One region of the Streptomyces marokkonensis genome, then DNA from elsewhere that is predicted to be linked to it. Evidence: riboswitches for the same ligand, from Rfam matches in the RefSeq annotation. Region 1 holds a riboswitch; the other holds the start of a gene.
The links. Region 1 has a riboswitch for S-adenosylmethionine ahead of ABEA26_RS26115 (aminotransferase class V-fold PLP-dependent enzyme). Riboswitches for the same ligand answer to the same signal wherever they lie in the genome.

Region 2: linked by a shared signal. The riboswitch ahead of thrC (threonine synthase) and the one ahead of ABEA26_RS26115 (aminotransferase class V-fold PLP-dependent enzyme) in region 1 are both predicted to bind S-adenosylmethionine.

What each region holds. Positions count from the first base shown of each region.
Region 1 covers NZ_BAABCQ010000128.1:15,183-20,488, reverse strand. The annotation lists gene qcrB (cytochrome bc1 complex cytochrome b subunit) at 1-839, shown strand, start outside; gene trpD (anthranilate phosphoribosyltransferase) at 971-2,035, shown strand; SAM riboswitch class IV at 2,115-2,231, shown strand; gene ABEA26_RS26115 (aminotransferase class V-fold PLP-dependent enzyme) at 2,412-3,878, shown strand; partial or broken gene ABEA26_RS26110 (glycerate kinase) at 3,968-5,116, opposite strand; gene ABEA26_RS26105 (SLC13 family permease) at 5,128-5,306, opposite strand, start outside.
Region 2 covers NZ_BAABCQ010000177.1:56-5,361, forward strand. The annotation lists gene ABEA26_RS30340 (MoaD/ThiS family protein) at 105-380, opposite strand; gene thrC (threonine synthase) at 377-1,681, opposite strand; SAM riboswitch class I at 1,699-1,846, opposite strand; gene ABEA26_RS30350 (glucosyl-3-phosphoglycerate synthase) at 2,033-3,004, shown strand; gene ABEA26_RS30355 (alpha,alpha-trehalose-phosphate synthase (UDP-forming)) at 3,077-4,480, shown strand; gene otsB (trehalose-phosphatase) at 4,640-5,306, opposite strand, start outside.

The DNA of each region.
Region 1 (5,306 bases):
CGAAGGCCGGAGGCTTCTTCTTCCTGGTCTTCGGTGTCATCGCGGCCATCGCCGGCCTCGTGGCGGTCAACCCGATCTGGTCCATCGGCCCCTACCGGCCGGACATGGTCTCCACGGGCGCCCAGCCCGACTGGTACATGGGCTTCGCCGAGGGCCTCGTCCGGGCCATGCCCGGCTGGGAGATCAACTTCTGGGGTCACACGCTGGTCCTGGGTGTCTTCATCCCGCTGGTGATCTTCGGCATCTTCCTGATGCTGATCGCCCTGTATCCGTTCATCGAGTCCTGGGTGACCGGGGACAAGCGCGAGCACCACATCCTGGACCGCCCGCGCAACGCCCCGACCCGGACGGCGTTCGGTGTGGCCTGGGTCACCGCGTACATGATCATGCTGATCGGCGGTGGCAACGACATCGTCGCCACCCACTTCCACCTGTCGATCAACGCGGTCACCTGGTTCGTGCGGATCGGGTTCTTCCTCGGACCGGTCGTCGCCTTCGTCGTCACCAAGCGGATCTGCCTCGGCCTGCAGCGCCGGGACAAGGAGAAGGTGCTGCACGGCCGCGAGTCGGGCATCATCAAGCGCCTGCCGCACGGTGAGTTCATCGAGGTGCACGAGCCGCTCAGCCAGGAGCAGCTGCACACGCTCACGGCGCACGAGCAGTACAAGCCCGCCGAGATCGGCCCCACGGTCGACGAGAACGGCGTCGAGCGCAAGGTGAAGAGCACCGAGAAGCTCCGCGCCAAGCTCAGCGAGGCCTACTACGGCGAGGACGCGCAGATTCCGAAGCCGACTGTCGAGGAGTACAAGGAGATCACGAGCGGCCACGGCCACCACTGACCCTCCAGCGTCGCCACACCACGGTCGAAGGGCCCCGTCCGTTCCTCGGACGGGGCCCTTCGCCCTGCCCGGGGCTGGATAGGGTGGGAGCACACTCCCTGTCCACCACACACACGATGCAGGAGCGGCTCATGAGCGCTGTGACCCCCGCTGGAGGCGACACCGCGGCGGGCCGCTCCTGGCCCGCCGTGCTGAACAAGCTGCTGGACGGCCACGACCTCTTGGCGGACGACACCGCGTGGGCGCTGGACGTGATCATGCGGGGCGAGGCGACCGACGCGCAGATCGCCGGCCTCGCGGTGGGCCTCCGGTTCAAGGGGGAGACGGTCGAGGAGATCTCCGGCCTCGTCCGCACCATGTACGAGCACGCCAACGTGATCGAGGTGCCGGGGGAGACGGTCGACATCGTCGGCACCGGCGGCGACGGCGCCAAGACGGTCAACATCTCCACCATGTCGGCGATCGTCGTGGCCGGCACGGGCGCGAAGGTCGTCAAGCACGGCAACCGGGCCGCCTCCTCGGCGTCCGGGGCCTCCGACGTCCTGGAGAAGCTCGGGGTCAACCTGGAGCTGACACCGAAGCGGGTGGCGGAGGTCGCCGAGGAGGCCGGCATCACCTTCTGCTTCGCCGTGAAGTTCCACCCGGCGCTGCGCCATGTGGCGGCGGCCCGCGGCCAGCTGGGCATCCGCACGGTGTTCAACTTCCTGGGCCCACTGACCAACCCGGCCAAGGTGAAGTCCCAGGCGATCGGGGTCGCCCACGCCCGGATGGCGCCGATCATCGCCGGCGTCTTCGCCGAGCGCGGCCACTCGTCCCTGGTGTTCCGCGGCGACGACGGCCTCGACGAGCTGACCACGACGTCCACCTCCAGAGTCTGGGTCGTGCGGGACGGCCGGGTGACCGAGGAGGGCTTCGACCCGCGGGACGTCGGCCTCGAACTGGTGCCGGTCCAGGCCCTGCGCGGCGCCGACGCCTCCTACAACGCCGACGTCGCCCGCCGCCTGCTGGCCGGCGAGAGGGGCCCCGTACGGGACGCGGTGCTGCTGAACTCGGCGGCGGCCCTGGTCGCCCTGGCGCCCGGCGAGGCGCCGCTGACCGAGCAGCTCCGGGCCGGCATGGACCGGGCCGCCGAGGCGATCGACTCGGGCGCCGCAAAGCGGGCGCTGGACCGCTGGGTGGCCGTGAGCAACGCCTGACGCCCTCTCGTGTGACGTGTGTCCCGCGATCCGGACTCGGGTTGCGGGGCGCCGATCATTTCCCGTACGTTCCTGTCCAGGTCATGAGCGACAGTCATTCGGCCCCGGCCGACTGTCCGGCAACCCTCCGTCCGTGGCGGGGTGCCCCGGGTGAAGACCAGGCCGTAGGCAGCGAGGTCTACGGCAAGCGCGGACCCCTCGCACTCTTCCGAGTGATCAGCCCAGGGGTCCTGGTCGTTCGAGGGAGCCTCCCGTGAACCAGCGAATGCGATAGGGCCGCAGAGCCCCGCCTCCGCGTCCCCCTTCTTCTCCGTCCCCACGCTCGAGCCGTCGCGGTTCGCGTGGTGACGGCACCTGCCTTCACGGGAGTACACCCATGTCCGTCTCCACCGCTGCCGTCGACCAGTCTCTTTGTGCCCCTTTGCCGGTTCTGGGGCGGGATGTCACCGTCCCGCTCGTCACCGGGGGAGAGGTCACCTACGCCGCGCTCGACTACGCCGCCAGCGCCCCCGCACTTCAGCGGGTCTGGGACGACGTGGCGGCCTACGCCCCGTACTACGGCAGCGTGCACCGGGGCGCCGGGTACCTGTCGCAGCTGTCGACGGACCTGTTCGAGAACGCACGCAGGACCGTCTCAGGGTTCCTCGGCTGCCGGGACGGCGACCAGGTCGTCTTCACCCGGTCCACCACCGACTCCCTCAACCTGCTCGCGGGCGCGCTGCCCGCCGGCTGCCGCGTCTTCGTCTTCGAGACCGAGCACCACGCCTCGCTGCTGCCCTGGCGGGGTGCCGACGTGACGTTCCTGGACGCCCCGCGCACCCCCGCGCAGGCCGTCGAGACGCTGGAGCGCGCCCTCGCCGCCCGTGAGCCGTACGGGCCCGCCCTGGTCTGCGTCACCGGCGCCTCCAACGTCACGGGGGAACTGTGGCCGGTGCGCGAACTGGCCGCCGCCGCGCACGCGCACGGCGCCCGGATCGTCCTGGACGCCGCCCAGCTCGCCCCGCACCACCCGGTTTCGGTGGCCGATCCGGACGTGGACTGGGTCGCCTTCTCCGGACACAAGCTGTACGCCCCCTTCGGCTCCGGGGTGCTGGCCGGCCGCGCCGACTGGCTTCGCGAGGCGGAGCCGTACCTTGCCGGGGGCGGCGCCAGCCGCAGCGTCACCCGGCGCGCCGACGGGGGCGTGGACGTCGAGTGGCACGACAGCGCCGCCCGGCACGAGGCCGGGTCGCCCAACGTCATCGGCGCCTACGCCGTCGCCTCCGCCTGCAAGGCGCTCACCGAGGCCGGTTTCGACACCCTGGTCGCCCGCGAGGAGCACCTGATCCGGAAGGTGCGGGAAGGGCTCGCCGAGGTGCCCGAGGTGCGGGTCCTCTCCCTCTTCGGTGACGACGCCCCCCGCGTCGGCGTGCTCTCCTTCGTCGTCGAGGGCTGGAACAGCTCGCACTTCGCCGCCGCGCTCTCCGCCGAGTACGGCATCGGCGTGCGCGACGGCCTGTTCTGTGCCCACCCACTGGTGCGCACCCTGCTCGGCGGCGACCCGCAGGCGCAGGGCGAGTGCGGCGCCCCCGAGGCGGCGCCCGGCCAGAAGTCCCTCAACGCCATCCGCGTGAGCTTCGGCGCGGGCACCCCGGACGAACACGTCGAGCGGTTCGTGCACGCCGTGCGGGAGCTGGTGAGCGACGGGGCGCGGTGGAACTACCGCACCGAGGACGGCCGTTGCGTGCCCGACCCGACCTCTGCCGACACGGCCTCCGCCGACGCGATCTTCGCCGACACGGCCTCCGCCGGAACCGTCGCGGCGGACACCCTCTCCGCAGCGGCCGGGACCTCGGCCGTCTGAGCGGCCCGGCCCGGCAGCCGCGACCCCAGCAGGATCATCCGCAGCGCCCGCTCCGTGGCGTCCGTGAGCAGTTCGGCGGCGCGCAGCAGCGCGTCCGCCAGGGCCATCGGCGCCGGCATGATGCCGTGGCAGGCGTCCACCCCCGGCACCTCGTGCGCGCCCTCCCCGAGCGTGCCGGCCAGGGCGAGGACGGGACGGCCGTAGAGCTTGGCGCGGCGGGCCACCTCGGCCGGCACCTTGCCGCGCGGCGTCTGGTGGTCCAGCGCCCCCTCGGCGGTGAGCACCAGGTCGGCGCGGGCCAGGCGGGCGTCCAGGTCGAGGTGGTCGAGCAGCACCTCGAAACGGGGCAGCAGCCGGGCCCCGACGGCGGCCAGTCCCGCGCCCAGCCCGCCGGAGGCGCCGGTGCCGGGGCCGTGGCGCAGGTCGGTGCCGACGACACCGAGGTCGCGGGTGAGGACGCGCGCCCAGTTCTCCAGGCCGGCCGACAACTCCTCGACCTGTGCGGGCGCCGCCCCCTTCTGCGGGCCGAACACCCGGGCCACGCCCCGTTCGCCGCACAGCACGTTGAACGGGTTGCAGGCGACGAGCAGTTCGGTGTCCTTCAGCCGGGTGTCGAGCCCCGACGGGTCGATGCGGGCGAGGCGGATCAGCTCCCGTCCGCCGGGCGGGAGTTCGAAGCCGTCCGCGTCCAGCAGCCGGGCCCCGAGCGCCTGGAGCGCGCCCGCGCCCCCGTCCGACGTACCCGAGTCGCCGCAGCCGACCAGGACCCGCCGGACCCCGGTGTCGAGCGCGGCGCGGATCAGCTCGCCGACGCCGTACGTCGTCGTGGCGCCCGGGTCGCGCAGGGCGCGGGGGACCAGGGACAGTCCCGCGACGGCCGCCATCTCCACCACCGCCGTGTCCCGCGCGCCGAGCAGCGCGAAGTGGGTGCCGACGGGTTCACCGACCGGCCCGGTGGCGGCCAGTGCGACCAGCCGCCCGCCGGTCGCGGCGGCCAGCGCGACGGCCGTGCCCTCGCCGCCGTCGACGAGCGGGATCAGATCGATATCGGCGTCCGGCAGGACCCGGCGGACGCCCGCCGCGATGGCGTCGGCGGCGGCCTGTGCGGACAGGGACTCCTTGAAGCCGCTGGGGGCCACGACGACACGGTTCAGCAGGGAGGGCACGGAGGACACGGCCGGCACGGCGGATACGACGGGCACGGCGGGCACGGCGGGCACAGCGAATACGGCGGACATGGAGGGCTCCTTCAACGGGTCACGGGTACGCCGAGCAGCGGCCAGACCGCGGCGGCGAAGAACAGCACGAGCGCGGCGGTCAGCGGTGCCAGGACGGCGGACAGCCGCAGCAGGTCGCGCGGGGTGTAGGTGGGGGTGCCGGGAATGTCGGAGAAGAGCGTGACCGGCTTGGCGGAGGCCGGGAGGGTGT
Region 2 (5,306 bases), on a different contig from region 1:
ATCTCGCGGTCGGGAGCGCGTTCCCCAACTCTACCGCGCTCAATCACATGGAATTGCCCCCTCCGCTTCTCTTGCGGAGAGGGCAATTCGCGCTACGACGCGTATCAGCCGCCGGCGACCGCCGGGATGATGGAGACTCCCGCGCCGTCCGGCGTGGCGGTCTGAAGGCCCTGCTCGAAGCGGACGTCGTCGTCGTTGACGTAGACGTTGACGAAGCGGCGCAGCTTGCCCTGGTCGTCCAGGACGCGGGCGGCGATGCCGGTGTGGTTCTTCTCCAGGTCGGAGATGACCTCTTGGAGGTTGGCGCCCTCGGCGCCGACCTCGGCCTTGCCGCCGGTGTAGGTGCGCAGGATGGTCGGGATGCGAACGGTCACGCTCATGCGAGGCCAGCCTCTCGGAAGGAGTCCAGGTTCGGGCGGATGGTGGCGGTGAGGCCGGTACCGGCCACCGCGTCGAGGGTCTTCAGGCCGTCGCCGGTGTTGAGGACGACGGTGGTGAGCGACGGGTCCAGGACACCGTTCTCGATCAGCTTCTTCGTGACGCCGACCGTCACCCCGCCCGCGGTCTCCGCGAAGATCCCCTCGGTGCGCGCGAGCAGCTTGATGGCGTCGACGACCTGCTCGTCACTCACGTCCTCCACGGCGCCGCCGGTGCGGCGCGCGATGTCGAGGACGTACGGGCCGTCGGCCGGGTTGCCGATCGCGAGGGACTTGGCGATGGTGTCCGGCTTCTGCGGGCGTACGACGTCGTGGCCGGCCTTGTACGCGGTGGACACCGGCGAGCAGCCCTCGGCCTGGGCGCCGAAGATCCGGTACGGCTTGTCCTCGACCAGACCGAGCCTGATCAGCTCCTGCAGGCCCTTGTCGATCTTCGTGAGCTGCGAGCCGGAGGCGATCGGGACGACGATCTGGTCGGGCAGCCGCCAGCCGAGCTGCTCGCAGATCTCGTACGCGAGGGTCTTGGAACCCTCCGCGTAGTACGGCCGCAGGTTGACGTTGACGAAGCCCCAGCCCTCGCCGGCCGGGTCGCCGATCAGCTCGGAGCAGAAGCGGTTCACGTCGTCGTAGTTGCCCTGGATACCGACGAGCTCACCGCCGTAGACGGCGGCCATGACGACCTTGCCCTGCTCCAGGTCGTGCGGGATGAACACGCAGGAGCGGAAGCCGGCGCGGGCGGCGGCGGCGCCGACGGCACCCGCGAGGTTCCCGGTGGAGGAGCAGGACAGGGTGGTGAAGCCGAAGGCGCGGGCGGCCTCGATGGCCTGGGCGACGACGCGGTCCTTGAAGGAGTGCGTCGGGTTGCCGGAGTCGTCCTTGACGTACAGACCGCCGGTGACGCCGAGCTCGCGTGCCAGGTTGTCGGCCTTGACCAGCTTGGTCCAGCCGGGGTTGATGTTCGGCTTGTCGGCCACGTCGGCGGGGACGGGCAGCAGCGGGGCGTAACGCCAGATGTTCGCGGGGCCGGCCTCGATGCGCGCGCGGAGTTCCTCGGTGTCGTAGGCCGAGAAGTCGTAGGCGATCTCCAGCGGGCCGAAACACTCCTCGCAGGCGAAGACCGGGCCGAGCGGCACGCGGTGATCGCACTCACGGCAGGAGAGGGCGGCGGCGGGGCCCAGATCGACGGCGCCGGCGGGGGCGGGAGCGTCGGGGGTGGTGGTGCTTTCGGCAGTCTGCACAGCCATGGAGGCGAGGCCCTTTCTCCTCATCTTCCTCACGACGCATCTCGCCGTGAGACGGATTTGGCACCTTCCCGAGTCGGGAGCCTCGCCACGTCTGCGTGACAGGAACCGACTGGAGGGTTGCCGGGGCTTCAACGGGCCGTATCCCTCTGCCCCTCTGGATGAGCGGTATTCGATTGTTGAGCCTGCTCGGCTCGTTGCGCTTGTCGCGCCTGCTGAGCGGTGGTGCGCGCGGGACCCCGGCATGCGGTGGGGCTCCGCGTTGTTCAAGACTGTAACCGAAGGCCAGGGCGGTTGAGACAGTCGTCCGCACCGCGAGATGAATCACAACGGACCACGAAGGAGCCACCGAACGTGCTGGAAGAAGTCGAGCGCTGGCTGAGCGCACGCTCCTGGTCCGTGTCGGACCGGCCGATCCAGCAGCTCCTGTCCGCCAAGCACGCCACCGGGCAGTCGGTCAGCGTGGTGCTCCCCGCCCTCGACGAGGAGGCGACGGTCGGCGACATCGTCACGGTGATCCGCCGGGACCTGATGGGGCGCGTCCCGCTCGTCGACGAGATCGTGGTCGTGGACTCCGGGTCGAGCGACCGCACCTCGGCGGTGGCCGCGGCGGCGGGCGCGCGTGTCGTGCACCGCGACGCGATCCTGCCCCGCGTCCCGGCCGTGCCCGGCAAGGGCGAGGTGCTGTGGCGCTCGCTGCTGGTCACCGGCGGCGACATCGTCTGCTTCGTCGACGCGGACCTGCGCGAGTTCTCCGCCGACTTCGTCACCGGAATCGTGGGGCCACTGCTCACCGATCCAGGTGTGCACCTCGTCAAGGCCATGTACGACCGTCCGCTCACCATGTCCGACGGCTGCGCCTCGGGCCTGCCCGCGGCCGGCCAGGGCGGCCGGGTCACGGAACTGATGGCCCGCCCGCTGCTCAACATGCACTGGCCGCAGCTGGCCGGTTTCGTCCAGCCGCTCGGCGGCGAGTACGCGGCCCGCCGCTCCCTCCTGGAGCGGCTCCCCTTCCCCGTCGGCTACGGGGTGGAGCTGGGCATGCTGGTCGACTCCCTGCACCTGGTGGGTCTGGACGCCCTCGCGCAGGTCGACGTCGGCGTGCGCAGACACCGGCACCAGGACGGCCGGGCGCTGGGCCGCATGTCCGCCGCGATCTACCGCACCGCCCAGCTCCGGCTGGCCCGCGGCCACCTGGTCCGGCCGTCCCTCGTCCAGTTCGAACGGGGCGCCGACGGCTTCGAGCCGCGTACGTACTCCGTGGACACCGAGGAACGCCCCCCGATGACGGAGATCGCGGAGTACGCGGCCCGCAGGGTGGCCTGACACCTGCCGGACGGGGCCGAAGTGTCGTCCGACCACGTTTGAGGGTTGCGGGGCCTGGCTACGTTGAGGCGTATGGCTTCAAGCTTCGGTGCTGCTCAGGTGCTGGTCGCCTCCAACCGGGGGCCGGTCTCGTACGAGGTGCGGGACGACGGTTCGCTGCACGCCAAACGCGGCGGGGGCGGGCTGGTCTCCGGACTGTCGGCCATCGGGCCGGACGCGGGGGCGCTGTGGGTGTGCTCCGCGCTCGGCGACGGCGACCGCGAGGCGGTGCGGCGCGGGGTCGGCGAGGACGGCGTGCGGATGCTGGACGTACCGGCCGACGTGCACGCGGACGCGTACAACGGGATCGCCAACAGCGTGCTGTGGTTCGTGCACCACATGCTCTACCAGACGCCCCTGGAGCCGGTCTTCGACGCGGAGTTCCGGCGGCGGTGGGCCTCCTACGAGGCGTACAACCGGGCCTTCGCGAAGGCGCTGGCCGAGGAGGCCGCCGAGGGCGCGGTCGCGATCGTGCAGGACTACCACCTGACGCTGGTGCCGGGGATGCTGCGGGAGCTGCGGCCGGATCTCAGGATCGGGCACTTCTCGCACACGCCGTGGGCGCCGGTCGACTACTTCAGGCTGCTGCCGGACGACATCGCCGAGCAGGTGCTGCGCGGCATGCTCGGCGCCGACCGGCTCGGGTTCCTCACCCGACGGTGGGCCGACGCGTTCACCGTCTGCTGCGACGCGCTGGTGGGCGGGCCCGGCTCCACGGAGATCGGCGTGCACGGGCTGGGCGCCGACGCGGACTTCCTGCGGCGGCGGTCGCACGAGGCCGACGTGGACGAGCGGATGGCGGCGCTGCGGGCGGAGATCGGTGCCGGCCCGGACGGGAGCGCGCGCAGGACGATCGTGCGGGTGGACCGGACCGAGCTGTCGAAGAACATCGTGCGGGGGCTGCTGGCGTACCGGGAGCTGCTGACCGGGCGGCCCCAGTGGCGGGAGCGGGTCGTGCACGTCGCCTTCGCGTACCCCTCGCGGCAGGATCTCGCCGTGTACCGGGACTACACCGCCGAGGTGCGGCGGGTGGCCGAGTCGATCAACGCGGAGTTCGGGACGGCGGGGTGGACGCCGGTCGTGCTGCATGTGAAGGACGACTTCGCGCGGTCGCTGGCGGCGTACCGGCTGGCGGACGTGGCGCTGGTCAATCCCGTCCGGGACGGGATGAACCTCGTCGCGAAGGAGGTGCCGGTCGTCTCCGACGAGGGGTGCGTGCTGGTGCTGTCCCGGGAGGCGGGGGCGTACGAGGAGCTGGGGGAGGACGCGGTCGTCGTGAACCCGTACGACGTGGTCGGCACGGCCGACGCGCTGCACGAGGCGCTGGGGGTCGCGCCGGGGGAACGGGCGGAGCGGACGAAGCGGTTGGCGGCGGCGGGGACGGCGTCGCCTCCGGAGCGGTGGTTCCTGGAGCAGTTGGACGCGCTGAGGTCTTGACCGCCGGGTGATCCGGCGATGGGGCTGGGCCGGGGTGGTTCGCGCGGCCCGGCGCTACGGGGTGCCTCCCCCAGAGGGGGTACTCCGTAGCGCCCACTCGTGCCCCCGCGGCGGCACGAATGGGCGCAGGCGGCGGGCTGGGACGGGGGACGGAAGCGGCTACGTGAGCCGTGTGGCCAGGGAGCGGAGCAGGTGTACCACTCCCGTCGGGCCGTCGACCACCACGTCGGCCCGTTCGCGGAGGTCCGGGACCTCGTCGCTGCCGCTGCAGACCAGGAGGCCGGGGGTGCCCTCCGTGCGGAGGGTGTCGACGGCGGTGAAGGCGGGGAGGTCGCCGAGGTCGTCGCCGGCGTAGACGACGCAGGCGGCGTCGAGTTCCCGGGCGTACTCCCGCAGTGCGGCGCCCTTGTCCATGCCGGGTGGGCGCAGCTCCAGGACCATGCGGCCCGGTTCGACGATCAGGCCGTGGCGGGAGGCGAGGCCGGTGAGGGGGCCGCGCAGGGTGTCGAAGGCGGCCTGGGGGTCGGGGGCGCGGCGGGTGTGGACGGCGATCGCGTGGCCCTTCTCCTCGGTCCACGTGCCCTGGCCGGCCCCGGACCGCTCCAGCAGTCCCGGCAGCTCGGCGCGGACGGCACCGACGCCGGGGTGCGGGTCGGGGGTGGTGAGGGTGCCGGTGGCGGCGTCCCAGCGCTCGGCGCCGTAGTGGCCGAGGACGACGAGGTGTTCCAGGCCGGGGACGTCCGCGAAGCCGCCGTGGCGGACCGCGACCTTGGCCGGGCGGCCGGTGATCACGGCGACGGAGGCGACCTTCGGGGCGAGGGCCGCG